Pelobacter seleniigenes DSM 18267: one gene and its partner. The protein of the gene in region 1 interacts with the protein of each later gene in a pairwise test. Links are inferred from orthologs where the notes say so. Each region holds a gene or a part of one and is shown on either strand. Other genes may lie near its edges.

Region 1 (6,016 bases):
CCGCCGATGTCTGTCACCTGCTCGATCGTGGTCTGGAAGTGGTTATGGTGTCGTCCGGTGCGGTCGCGGCCGGCAAGGGGCTGCTCGGGATCGTCGGCCGACCGCAGACCATTCCGCAGAAACAGGCGGCGGCGGCCATCGGCCAGACGCGGATCATCCGTGGCTACCGGGAGACCTTCCAGGATCACAATTACAATGTCGCCCAGGTGCTGCTGACCCGCGATGACCTGTCCAACCGGCGCCGTTACCTGAATGCGCGCAACACGGTCATGACCCTGCTCGAATACGGGGTGACCCCCATTGTCAACGAAAACGATACGGTGGTGGTTGAAGAGATCCGCTTCGGCGACAATGACAATCTTTCTGCGCTGGTCACCAATCTGGTTGAAGCCGACCTGCTGATTATCCTCTCTGATGTCGATGGCCTGTTTGACAAGGATCCGACCTCCCATCCCGATGCGGAGCTGATCCCCGTTGTTGAGCGGATTACTCCGGCCATTGAGGCGCTGGGTGGAAAGTCCCGGGGCGTGCTCGGCACCGGCGGCATGGGAACCAAGCTGAAAGCGGCCAAAAAGGCGGCTCTGAGCGGGGTTGGGACGTTGATCGTCAATGGCCGCAGCAAGCATATCCTGGCGCGGATCTTCGACGGTGAGGATGTCGGCACCTATGTTCTGCCCGCCCAGTCCAAGTTGACCGCCAAGAAGCACTGGATCGCTTTCTCCAAGAAGCCGCGCGGCAAGCTGCTTATCGATGAAGGTGGCCAGGCCGCGGTGGTCAAGCACGGGAAGAGCCTGTTGCCGTCCGGTATCTGCGGCGTCGACGGCGGTTTCGAACGGGGCGATGCGGTGCGGCTGTGTGATCGGGACGGTCATGAGTTTGCCCGGGGCGTGATCAGCTATTCGCTGACCGAAGTCCTCCAGATCATGGGCAAGCAGTGCGCGGAAATTGAAAAAATTCTTGGCTATAAATATCGGGACGAGGTTGTCTGCCGCGATGATCTGGTGCTGACCCAGGACGAGGAAGAGGAGGTCGATTGATGGGGGTGCGTGAAGATATGTTGACCTGCGCTGTTGCTGCGCAGCAGGCCTCGCGAGTCATGGCGAACCTGTCGACGGACGTCAAAAACCGGTTGTTGCTCAATATGGCCGCGGCTCTTGAAGCCGGCGCCGACGAGTTGCAGCAGCATAACCGGGAAGACCTGGAGCGGGCTCGCGCCAACGGCATGGCCGAGGCTATGCTCGATCGCCTGACCCTGACCCCGGCGCGGATCAAGGGGATGGCTGACGGGCTGCGGGAAGTGGCTGCGCTGCCCGACCCGGTCGGCGAAGTGACCGGTATGTGGTTGCGCCCCAACGGCATCAAGGTCGGCCGGCAGCGGATTCCGCTGGGGGTGATCGGGATTATTTACGAGTCGCGCCCCAATGTCACCGCCGATGCGGCAGGGCTGTGCCTGAAAAGCGGCAATGCGGTGATTCTGCGCGGCGGGTCCGAAGCGTTGCACTCCAATCGGGCCATCGGCAGCATCCTGCGGCGGGCCATGGCCGAGCTTGATCTGCCCACCGACGCCCTGCAGGTGGTGACCACCAGCGATCGGGCGGCGGTGACGGAGCTGCTCAAGCTGGAAGATCACATCGACCTGATCATCCCCCGTGGCGGGGAAGGGTTGATCCGGTTTGTCTCGGAAAATTCCCGGATTCCGGTGATCAAACATTACAAAGGCGTCTGCCACACCTATGTCGATGCGGCGGCTGATCTGCAGATGGCCGAAGCGATCTGCATGAACGCCAAGGTGCAGCGGCCCGGGGTCTGCAATGCCATGGAGACTCTGCTGATCCATCAGGATGTGGCGGCCGAATTTCTGCCGTCTGTGGCCGCGGCGCTGCACCAGGCTGGGGTTGAACTGCGCGGCTGCGCAGAGGCCCGCAAGCTGCTGCCGGATCTGCTCCCCGCGACTGAGGAAGACTGGGCCGCCGAGTATCTTGACCTGATCCTGGCGATTCGGATCGTCTCCGGTTACGAACAGGCCAGGGAGCATATTCAGACTTACGGATCATTGCACACCGAGGTGATCGTAACCAACGACTACCGGCTGTCGCAGCGGTTTATACGGGAAATCAATTCCAGCGTCGTGATGGTCAATGCCTCGTCACGCTTCTCCGACGGCAACCAGCTGGGGCTGGGGGCCGAGATCGGGATTTCCACCACCAAGCTGCATTCCTTCGGTCCCATGGGCCTGGAAGATCTGACCACCCGGAAGTTTGTCGTGTTTGGCGATGGACAGGTGCGGGACTGAATCCGCTCGTTGGTTTTTATCCGGAAACGGCTCCTTTTCGTTGTAGCGGCGTCAATCTGCAGGCTTACTTGTGCGGCGTAACACTGTACGCCTCCGCGTAAGCCCTTGATTTCCTAGCCACAACGGAAAACTGCGCGTTTCCAATCTGAAAACTTAACGAGTTGCCATTCGAAGTTTCCGGATGGCAACTCGTTGATCAGGGGCTGCGCTGAATTTGTCAGCCGAATTCTGTTATGATGGAGTTTCCATGCGCATCGGTTTGCTCGGTGGCACTTTCAACCCGGTTCATTGCGGCCACCTGCACATTGCCGAAGAGGTCCGAAAGTTCTGCCGGCTGGATGAGGTTTGGCTGATCCCGACCTGGCGCCCGCCGCATAAACAGCTGGCCGAGGATGTCTCCTTTGTGCACCGTTTGGCCATGGTCCAGGCGGCCCTGGCGGGGCGCGAGGATTTTCGAACCTGCGCCATCGAAGGAGAACGTGGGGGGAAAAGCTACTCGGTGGAGACGTTGCAGGAACTGACCCGGCGTTATCCAGAGGACGAATTTTTTTTCATCATGGGGCTCGATTCGTTTCAGGAGATTGGTCTCTGGAAAGATTATCCCCGCTTGTTTGAGTTCGCACATATCGTGGTCACGGCCCGGCCCGGCTACACCGGCACCCTGCAGGAATTGCTGCCGGTTGCTATCGCAGATCGCTTCTGCTATGATGCCGAATTCAAAAAACTCCGCTGTAATACGGGGTTTTCGGTCTTTGCCGTGACCCATACCTGCCGGGACATCTCTTCGACCGAGGTCCGTCGCCTGGTGGCGGAAGGCAGGGACGTTTCCGGCATGGTGCCGGCAACGGTCGCCCAGTACATCAAAGCCCACGGGCTTTATCTTCAATAGGAACGGATAACGCTTTGCAAGCAAAAGAAACAGCTCTTTCCGCCGTAACGTACGCCCTTGATAAAAAGGGTTTCGATCTCAAACTGTTCGATGTCAAGGATCTGTCTTCCCTGACAGATTTTCTTCTGTTGATCTCCGGGCGTTCCGACCGGCAGGTTCAGGCTATTGCCGAGCATATCAAGGGAGAGTTCAAACAGCATCATGAGGTGCTGCCGCTGGCTATCGAAGGGATGGACCAGGGCCGCTGGGTGCTGCTCGATTACGGCGAGGTCATGATTCATGTGTTTCAACAGCCGGTCCGCGAATTTTACGACCTTGAGGGCCTTTGGAGCGAAGCTCCCGAAGTTGAACTGGCCGATACCGGCTCTTAAGCCGGCGGATCCCTGGTCATGAAGCTACAGCTGATCTGTGTCGGCAAGCTGAGCGAAGCGTGGCAGCGCGCCGCCGCAGAGGATTATGAAGCTCGCCTGCAACGCTATTTTCCTTTTGAAGTGACCGAACTTAAAGAGGAAAAGGGGGGGCGTAAAAACGACCCGGCCGGTTTGGTCAGGCGGGAAGGGGAGCGGATTCTGGCCAAGGTGCCTGCCCAGTCGTACCTGATCGTTCTGGACGAGCGCGGTCGGCAGCACAGTTCGGAACAGCTGGCCGAACTGTTGAGCCGGGAGATGGTGCAGGGGGGACGCGACTGGACGCTGGTCATCGGCGGGCCTTATGGCCTCGACCCGGCGGTCAGGCAGCGGGCGGACGCGGTTCTGGCCCTGTCCAGCATGACCTTCACTCATCAGATGGCACGGATATTTTTACTCGAACAACTCTACAGAAGCTGCACAATCATCAGGAATGAACCTTATCATAATCGCTAATTTTCTAGTGTGAACGCCGGAGGTTGTTAAGACGTATGGACGCTGAAAAACTGGCAGAAATCAAAGCTCATTTACTGCAGATGCGGGACGAGGTGCTACAGGAATCCGAACGTGCCTATGCCGCTTCGCAGTCGTTGGGGAAAGACGGGGTTCCGGACATTGGAGATATGTCCTCAAACAGCTATAATCAGGAAGTATTGATGAACCTCAGCGCCACTCAGCGGGCGCGGGTCAGGGATATCGATGCCGCCCTGGAGCGGATGAAGAAGGGGGTCTATGGCCTCTGTGCCCGCTGTGAAGAGGAAATTTCCCCGCGCCGGATGGAAGTTCGACCGTTCTCGCGTTATTGTATTGATTGTAAAATCGAAGTTGAAAAATTCGGTGAATAATAACCTCTGTTGCCCCTGTACCGGGTCAGTCTGGAGATGACCATGATCCTCATCGCTCTGTTCATGCTTGTTTTTATCCTTTTTGCCTTGGCATTCCTCTATTTCTGGGGAATCAATCCCGGCGAAGTCACGGTCTTTCTGACCAGTGATCAGAGCTATACCCTGCCCACTGCGATCATGCTGATCTGTGTGCTGCTGCTCGGTTTGCTGATCGGCAACGGTGTCCATATCTTCAGCGCTTTTCTGATGTCATTCCGCAATTGGAAAGGCGGGCGCCAGCAGAAGAAATCCGAAGAGATCAGTGCTGTTTATCGCAACGGGGTCGGTCGCCTGTTATCCGGAGATATGAAAAAGGCCCGCAGCCTGTTGCAGAAAGTCATCGATCGGGATCCAAAACGGGTTGACGGCTATCTGGCCCTGGCCAGCGTCGCCCAGCAGGAAGGCAACCTGCAGGAAGCCATCGAGCTGCTGCAGAAGGCCCGCAAACTGGACCCCAAAGGCATCGAAGTCCTGTTCAAGCTGGCCGCCACCCTGGAAGAAGCGGGGCGTCGCGAGGAAGCGATGGGGATCTACAAGGAACTGCTGGCCGGCGATAATGACAATCGCAAGGCGATGCGGGCTCTGCGTGATATCCAAATGGATCTGGGGGGCTGGGACGATGCCCTGACGCTGCAGAAACGGATCCTCAAGGCATCTTCCTCCGGGCCGAAAGCCGACCAGGAGAAGCAGATGCTCTATCAGTTGCGCTATGAGGTGGCGCGCAAGCAGCTGGAAGCCGGCGAGGTCGAACAGGCGATCGAGGTCTGTCGGGACATTATCAAGCAGAACCCGAGTTTCACCCCGGCCCGGGTTACCCTGGGCGATGCCTATCGGCAATCCGGCCGCGATGTGGATGCCGCCAAGGTTTATCAGGATGGCTATAAAGCGCTCAAAAAGAGTGTTTTCCTGGCCCGCCTGGAAGATCATTATATCAATGCCGAAGACCCTGCGGCGCTGTTGGCCTTTTATCGCAGCCAGATGCAGGTGGACACTGAAGACCTGCTGCTGCGGCTCTATCTGGCCCGGCTCTGTCTGCGCCTGGAGATGGTCGATGAGGCGTTGGAGCACCTGACCGATCTGGAGTCGCAAGGGATCGATTTCACGAAATTGCACCTGCTACTTGCCGAAGCCCAGCGCCGGCGTAATAATGTTGAAGACGCCGTCAGTGAATATCAGAAAGCCCTGGGTATCGACATCCACCTGCGCCTGGGCTTTGTTTGTGAAGACTGTGGCGCAAAGTTCAACGAATGGTTCAGCCGCTGTCCGGAATGCAAAAGCTGGGATTCGTTGGTGTTACCGGAACGAAAACAGATTGAAGAAGCGCAGCCGGTTGATCGGCCCAAAATGATCCCGCACGGCGCTCGAGAGGAGTCATAATGTCGAAAGGTCCTGTTGCCCTGGTTATCCTTGATGGCTGGGGCCTGAGTGATAAATGTGATTATAACGCCGCCTGTCAGGCTGCGACGCCGGTCATGGACCGGCTCCGGCAGGAGTGGCCGACCAGCCGCCTGTCGGCTTCCGGCAGCAGTGTCGGGCTGCCGGA
Region 2 (5,731 bases), on another replicon or contig:
ACCGGCAACGGTGCTGGTGATCGGCGGCGGGACGGTTGGTGTTCACGCGGCGCAGATGGCGGCCGGCCTCGGCGCCAAGGTCTATCTGCTCGACAGCAACCTTGAGCGGTTGCGTTATCTTGATGAAATCATGCCCAAGAACTGTTTTGCGCTGATGTCCACCCCGGCCACAATTCGGCAGCTGGTGACCGAGGCCGACCTGGTGGTCGGTGCGGTTCTGGTGCATGGGGCCAAGGCTCCCAAGTTGGTGACCCGTGATATGCTGACCACCATGAAGCCCGGTTCTGTGCTGGTGGATGTGGCCATCGATCAGGGTGGCTGTTTCGAAACCTCGCGGCCGACGACCCACAGCGAACCGATTTACGTGATTGATGGGGTGGTCCACTATTGTGTTGCCAATATGCCGGGGGCGGTGCCCTTGACATCGACCATGGCATTGACCAACGCAACCTTGCCTTACGCCCTTAAACTGGCCGATCTCGGCTGGCGGGAAGCGGCGCAGGCAGATCCCGGGATCCTGGAAGGATTGAATATCGTGGCTGGACAGGTCTGTTATCCCGGGGTTGCCGAAGCTTTCGGCCTGGAATTAACCATGGCTGTCGACATTCTCCAGGCTTGCTGACCAAGCCATAGGCCTCGGCAGCAAAAGACCGGATAATCGGGGCATGAAAAAACCGCAGCCAAACATTACTTGCTGCGGTTTTTTCGTTGCTGAGCGGGGCGACCCCGTTAATTGAGTCTTCTTTTGCAACCGGGCTGATGCCAGCCTGTCGGTTCAGGCATGCTTTTCCCGCAGTACTTTCTTGTTGATTTTACCGACGCTAGTTTTGTCGATGGCCTCGACAAATTTGAACTTCAGCAGCACGATCTGTTTGGAGATCATCCCTTTTTCGATGAACCCGCGAATATGGGCGAGCAGTTCTTTCTCGCTGACCGCCATGTCTTCTTTGGTGACGATCAGGGCGAGGGGCTTTTCACCCCATTTGCTGTCAGGCAGGCCGATGACCGCAGCTTCGGCCACTGCCGGGTGTGAACAGAGCAGGTCTTCAACTTCCAGGGAAGAGATCCATTCGCCGCCGATTTTGATGACGTCTTTGATGCGGTCGGTAATTTTGACGTAATTGTTTTTATCTCTGTTCGCCACATCGCCGGTATGCAGATACCCACCCCGCCAAAGCGCTTCGGAGTTGCGCTGGTCCTTCAGATAGCCCTGGGTCAGCCAGGGCGCGCGCACCACAATTTCACCGACGCTGGTGCCGTCGGCCGGGATATCCTCCAGCTTTTCATCGACAATCCGCAGATCGACCAGGGGGAGAGGGCGGCCAGTCTTACAGCGGATCTCGGTCTCCTCATCCGGACTCAGGTCCGCTTCGGTGACATGGGCGATGGTCAGAATCGGGCAGGTCTCCGACATGCCGTACCCGGAATAGATGTCGATCCCGCGGGCCAGGGCGGTTTTACACATCTGCTTGGGCAGGGCTGCGCCACCGATCAGGACTTTCCAGCGGGACAAGTCGGTTTGGGCAAACAGGGGATGGTTTATCAGCAGGTGCAGAATAGTCGGCACACAGTGGGAAAAGGTGACCTCTTCTTTGGCAACCAGTTTCAACAGCATATCCGGAGTGTAGCGTCCCGGGTAGACCTGTTTGATTCCGAGGGTTGTGGCCATGTAAGGAAAACCCCAGGCATGAACATGGAACATCGGCGTAATGGGCATGTAGACATCGCGCTGATGGACCCGCCCCTGATCCAGCACACTGCCCAACGCGGCTATCGCACCGAGGCTGTGCAGAACCAGCTGGCGGTGGCTGAAATAGACGCCTTTGGGCATGCCGGTGGTGCCGGTGCTGTAGAAGGTCGTCGCCCGGGTGTTCTCATCGAAGTCGGGAAACTCGAAATGGTCGTCAGCCGCACTGAGCAGTTCCTCGTATTCACCGACAAAGGAGAGGGTGGTCTCGGGTTGTTGCTGCCCATCCTGCAACAAGACATAGCTCTTCACCGTATCAATCCGCCCCTTGATCTGCTCGAGCAGAGGCAGAAATTCTTCGTTGACGAGCAGATAATCGTCTTCGGCATGGTCGATGGTATACAGCACCTGTTCGGGAGACAGGCGGATGTTTACGGTATGCATCACCGCCCCGATCATGGGGATGGCGAAAAAACATTCCAGGTAGCGATGACTGTCCCAGTCCATGACCGCAACCGTATCCCCGGGCTGCACGCCCATTTCGGTGAGGGCATTGGCCAGTCTGCAGATCCGTTGGCGGAACTCGGCATAGGTCATGCGGAACTGGTCGCGGTAGACAATTTCCTGTAGCGGGTCGTCGACAATCGGGGACTGCAGAAGATTTTTGATCAACAGGGGATAGGCATAGGCCGAAGCTGTGCGCTGAATCAATTTTTCGGTCATGGGCTCACCTCTTTGTGAAAGAATGTCGTAGGGGCAAAGTATGAATTTGGCGAAAGCGAACTATACGATTATCGTCGAGCATGCGCAAGGATTGTTGCTTGTCGCGTCCTTATTATCCCGTTAAGATGGCCCTTCACCTGAACCGGAGGCACTACCGATGAAACTTCCTTCCCCCCTTATTGAGGGGACCTTGCTGCGTCGCTACAAGCGTTTTCTCACGGATGTCGAACTGGCTGACGGCAGTGTGGTGACCGCTCATACCCCGAATACCGGCAGCATGAAGCAGTGTGCCGTGCCGGGCTATCGGGTATTATTGTCCAAAGCGCAAAACCCGAAACGTAAGCTTCCCTATACCCTGGAGCTGATTCAAGTCGGGGAACATTGGGTGGATACCCATACCCAGCGGACCAATCGGGTGGTTGAAGAGGCTTTGCGGCAGGGCTGGATTGCCGGTCTCAGCGGCTATCGGGTGACGCCGGAATACAGCATCGGCGCGAGCCGGATCGATTTTCTGCTGGAAAACGATACGGAAAGGGTCCTGGTGGAGGTGAAGAATGTCACTCTTTGCTGCCGGAACAGCGTCGCCTGTTTTCCGGACGCCGTGACTCTGCGCGGGCAGAAGCATTTGCGCGAGCTGTTGGCGGCCCGGGGCAATGGTTTTCGGGCGGTGATCTTTTTCCTGGTGCAGCGCCAGGAAGCCGAGGCTTTTGCTCCTGCTGATGAGATCGATCCTGAGTATGGGCGGATCTTGCGCGAAGTAGTGGCCGGCGGGGTGGAAGTTCTGGCCTATAGAACCGAGGTGTCGCCCACGGCCAACCGGACCGGCTCAGCCTTGCCGGTCCTGCTGTGAAGCCGAGGGGTGCGCATGCGTAGCGTCGGCTTGATTACCGAATATAACCCCTTTCACAATGGCCATCTCTATCATTTGCGGCAAAGCCTTCATGTGGCAGATGCCGAGGTTGCGGTCGCGGTCATGAGTGGCCACTTTCTGCAGCGCGGCGCCGCCGCGCTGGCGGACAAATGGGTGCGCACCCGCATGGCGCTGGTCGCCGGAGTCGACCTGGTCATCGAATTGCCTTTGCCCTGGGCCTGCAGCAGCGCGCCGGATTTTGCGCGGGGGGCTGTTCAGTCCTTGACCCTGCTGGGCGGCATTGACAGTCTCTGTTTCGGCAGTGAGTCCGGGGAATTGGCGCCGCTGCGCCAATGTGCGGATTTGCTCCAGCAGCAGGATGCCCTGGTGACGGAGCGGACCGCCAGACTGTTGCGCGGCGGACAGAACTATCCGCAGGCACGGGCCATGGTGCTGGCCGAATTGACCGGGACGGAGGACGGTGCGGCTCTTCTGGCCGGTCCGAATAACATTCTCGGGATCGAATACCTGCGGGCCTTGAACCAGACGGGCAGCGCCATGAAACCCTTGACCATTGCCCGGCGTGGCGTGGGGTACCATGCCACGGATGTCTGCGGTGATATCGCCAGTGCCACCGGAATCCGTGCCCGACTGGCTGCTGCGGAGCCGGTCAGTCAGCTGGTGCCGGCTGCCGTTGCCGCCATTCTGGACGAGACCCTGGCTCGTGGGCAAACCTTTTCAGCGCAAGCCTGTTTCAGACTGTTGTTGGGGAAAATTTACAGTGCCGGAGAGCAGCTGAGTCGCTACTGGCTGGTTGACGACGGGATTGAAAACCGTTTGCAGGAGAGTGCCGATGCTGCCGCTGACCTGGAGGAGCTGATCCAGGGAAGCAAGTCGCGACAACTGACTCGGACGCGCATTCAACGCATGCTGGTTGCGATCCTGCTGGGGCTGGAAAAAGAGACTGCCCAGCAGCTGTTGGCGGCCGGGCCGCAGTATTTGCATCTGCTCGGTGTCAGCAGTCGGGGACGGCGATTCCTGGCCAGGACCAGGACCCGTCGGGACGTTCCCCTGGTGCAGAACTTCTCGCGGATCTTTGCCCAGCTCAAACGCCGCTATGATCAAGGCTCGGCCCGTTATGAGCTGGCCATGCGGCAGTTGCAGCTGGAACTGACCGCGACCCGCATCTATGGGCTGTTGCTGGAAAATCTGCATGCCGGGCGGAAGAGCCGGGATTTTTATGAGCCGATCATTGAATCAGTGGCCGGTCATAACAGCTGAATGAACTCTGCCGTTGCCGAGTCCCGGTTCCCGACCGGTTACGTTGGATGCGGCGGGTTTAGGAGGACAGGCGCTTGCGGATTTCATCGTATTCCGCTTGCGAGATCGCGCCCTCGGCCAGGCGTTGATTCAGCGTATCCAGGGCTGCGCTGTTGCTGCGACTGTGATAAGCCGGTCGCCGTAACAGGCGAAACAGTTGATAAATGATAAAGGCGATCAACAGCCAGAACAGTAATTGGGTGAATATTCCTCCTGGTCCGCTAAAACCGAACGGGCCGCAGGCCCAGCCAGAGTGGTGACCATAGAACATGATGAACTCTCCTCGCAAAAGGTTTGCCGGATAGCAAGCAGATGATAACGTCGGTGGCCTCTTTGTCCTGCCCGCTGACGTATGCAGTTTTTCCTTGTGACGCGTTAGCGGGCGATCCTTTTAACCGATCCCAAGGGTAGCACCGCTGGCCGGTCGTGCGGTGTAAAGAATTGTTAAGTCCGGCTGTGCGCCGTAAGGTTCAGCTCTTCTGCTCGATAATCAGATTGGGCAGTTCGTCGGTATCATCATCCTTGCGCGGAAAATGTTCCTGCAACAGCTCGCCGCAGCGGGCAATGGCCTGGCAGGTGGCAGCGCAGGCGGCCCCACTTTTCAGCCCGGTGACGATCATGGCAACGATCTCGTCCCAGGTATTCTGGGGGACTTTGGCATTGATGCCGCTGTCGGCCAAGACCTGCACCCGGCGCTCAAAGAGGGAAATCAGAATCAGAATTCCGGTCTTGTCGCGGGTCTCGTGAAGCCCCTGTTCCAGAAAACAGACCATGGCCTTTTCCTTGACTTCAATGGTGAATTCTTCGGGATGGATCAGCTTGCGTTTAAAGGCCGGCCAAGCCCTGATGACCAGAAAAAAAAGCGCAAAGGTAATCAAGAAGACCGGTAGGAACCACCAGATTGACTCACCGCCTACAGCCCAGCTGACGAACAGGCCACAGGCCAGCGACAGAGTGCCGCTGCCGATCAGTTCGGCCCGGGGATATTCATAGGAGCAATCGACCACCATGGGCACGATTTCACCACTGGTGGTCAGTTCAGCCGCTTTGACGGCCTCTTCGATGCGTTGTTGTTCTTCGGCGGTAAAAAAATCAGCTGCTGTTGCCATGCCTGCCTCGTTCCCTATTCCACTGTGGTTGCCGGTCTCTGA

What was found.
Region 2: the proteins of N909_RS0112265 (region 1) and sfsA interact in binary tests that used the Escherichia coli proteins (3 or more experiments, as listed by UniProt). The link is inferred for Pelobacter seleniigenes DSM 18267 from one-to-one orthologs.

What each region holds. Positions count from the first base shown.
Region 1 is NZ_JOMG01000002.1:2,071,711-2,077,726, forward strand. The notes cover bases 166-3,164. They hold N909_RS0112265 (glutamate-5-semialdehyde dehydrogenase), read left to right. Parts: upstream 166-1,036; coding sequence 1,037-2,293; downstream 2,294-3,164. Other genes in these bases: proB (glutamate 5-kinase), read left to right, coding at 166-1,037; nadD (nicotinate-nucleotide adenylyltransferase), read left to right, coding at 2,541-3,164. In the rest of the region: more of proB, read left to right, coding at 1-165; more of nadD, read left to right, coding at 3,165-3,182; rsfS (ribosome silencing factor), read left to right, coding at 3,197-3,553; 23S rRNA (pseudouridine(1915)-N(3))-methyltransferase RlmH, read left to right, coding at 3,572-4,045; N909_RS0112285 (TraR/DksA family transcriptional regulator), read left to right, coding at 4,081-4,434; N909_RS0112290 (tetratricopeptide repeat protein), read left to right, coding at 4,477-5,850; gpmI (2,3-bisphosphoglycerate-independent phosphoglycerate mutase), read left to right, coding at 5,850-6,016. UniProt on the Escherichia coli protein: Catalyzes the NADPH-dependent reduction of L-glutamate 5-phosphate into L-glutamate 5-semialdehyde and phosphate. The product spontaneously undergoes cyclization to form 1-pyrroline-5-carboxylate.
Region 2 is NZ_JOMG01000004.1:53,607-59,337, forward strand. Bases 1,700-4,413 are described here. They hold sfsA (DNA/RNA nuclease SfsA), read left to right. Parts: upstream 1,700-2,567; coding sequence 2,568-3,260; downstream 3,261-4,413. Other genes in these bases: N909_RS0117190 (fatty acid--CoA ligase), read right to left, coding at 1,700-2,410; N909_RS0117200 (tRNA(Met) cytidine acetate ligase), read left to right, coding at 3,276-4,413. In the rest of the region: ald (alanine dehydrogenase), read left to right, coding at 1-622; more of N909_RS0117190, read right to left, coding at 776-1,699; more of N909_RS0117200, read left to right, coding at 4,414-4,541; N909_RS0117205 (SHOCT domain-containing protein), read right to left, coding at 4,600-4,851; N909_RS0117210 (TPM domain-containing protein), read right to left, coding at 5,051-5,689. UniProt on the Escherichia coli protein: Binds to DNA non-specifically. Could be a regulatory factor involved in maltose metabolism.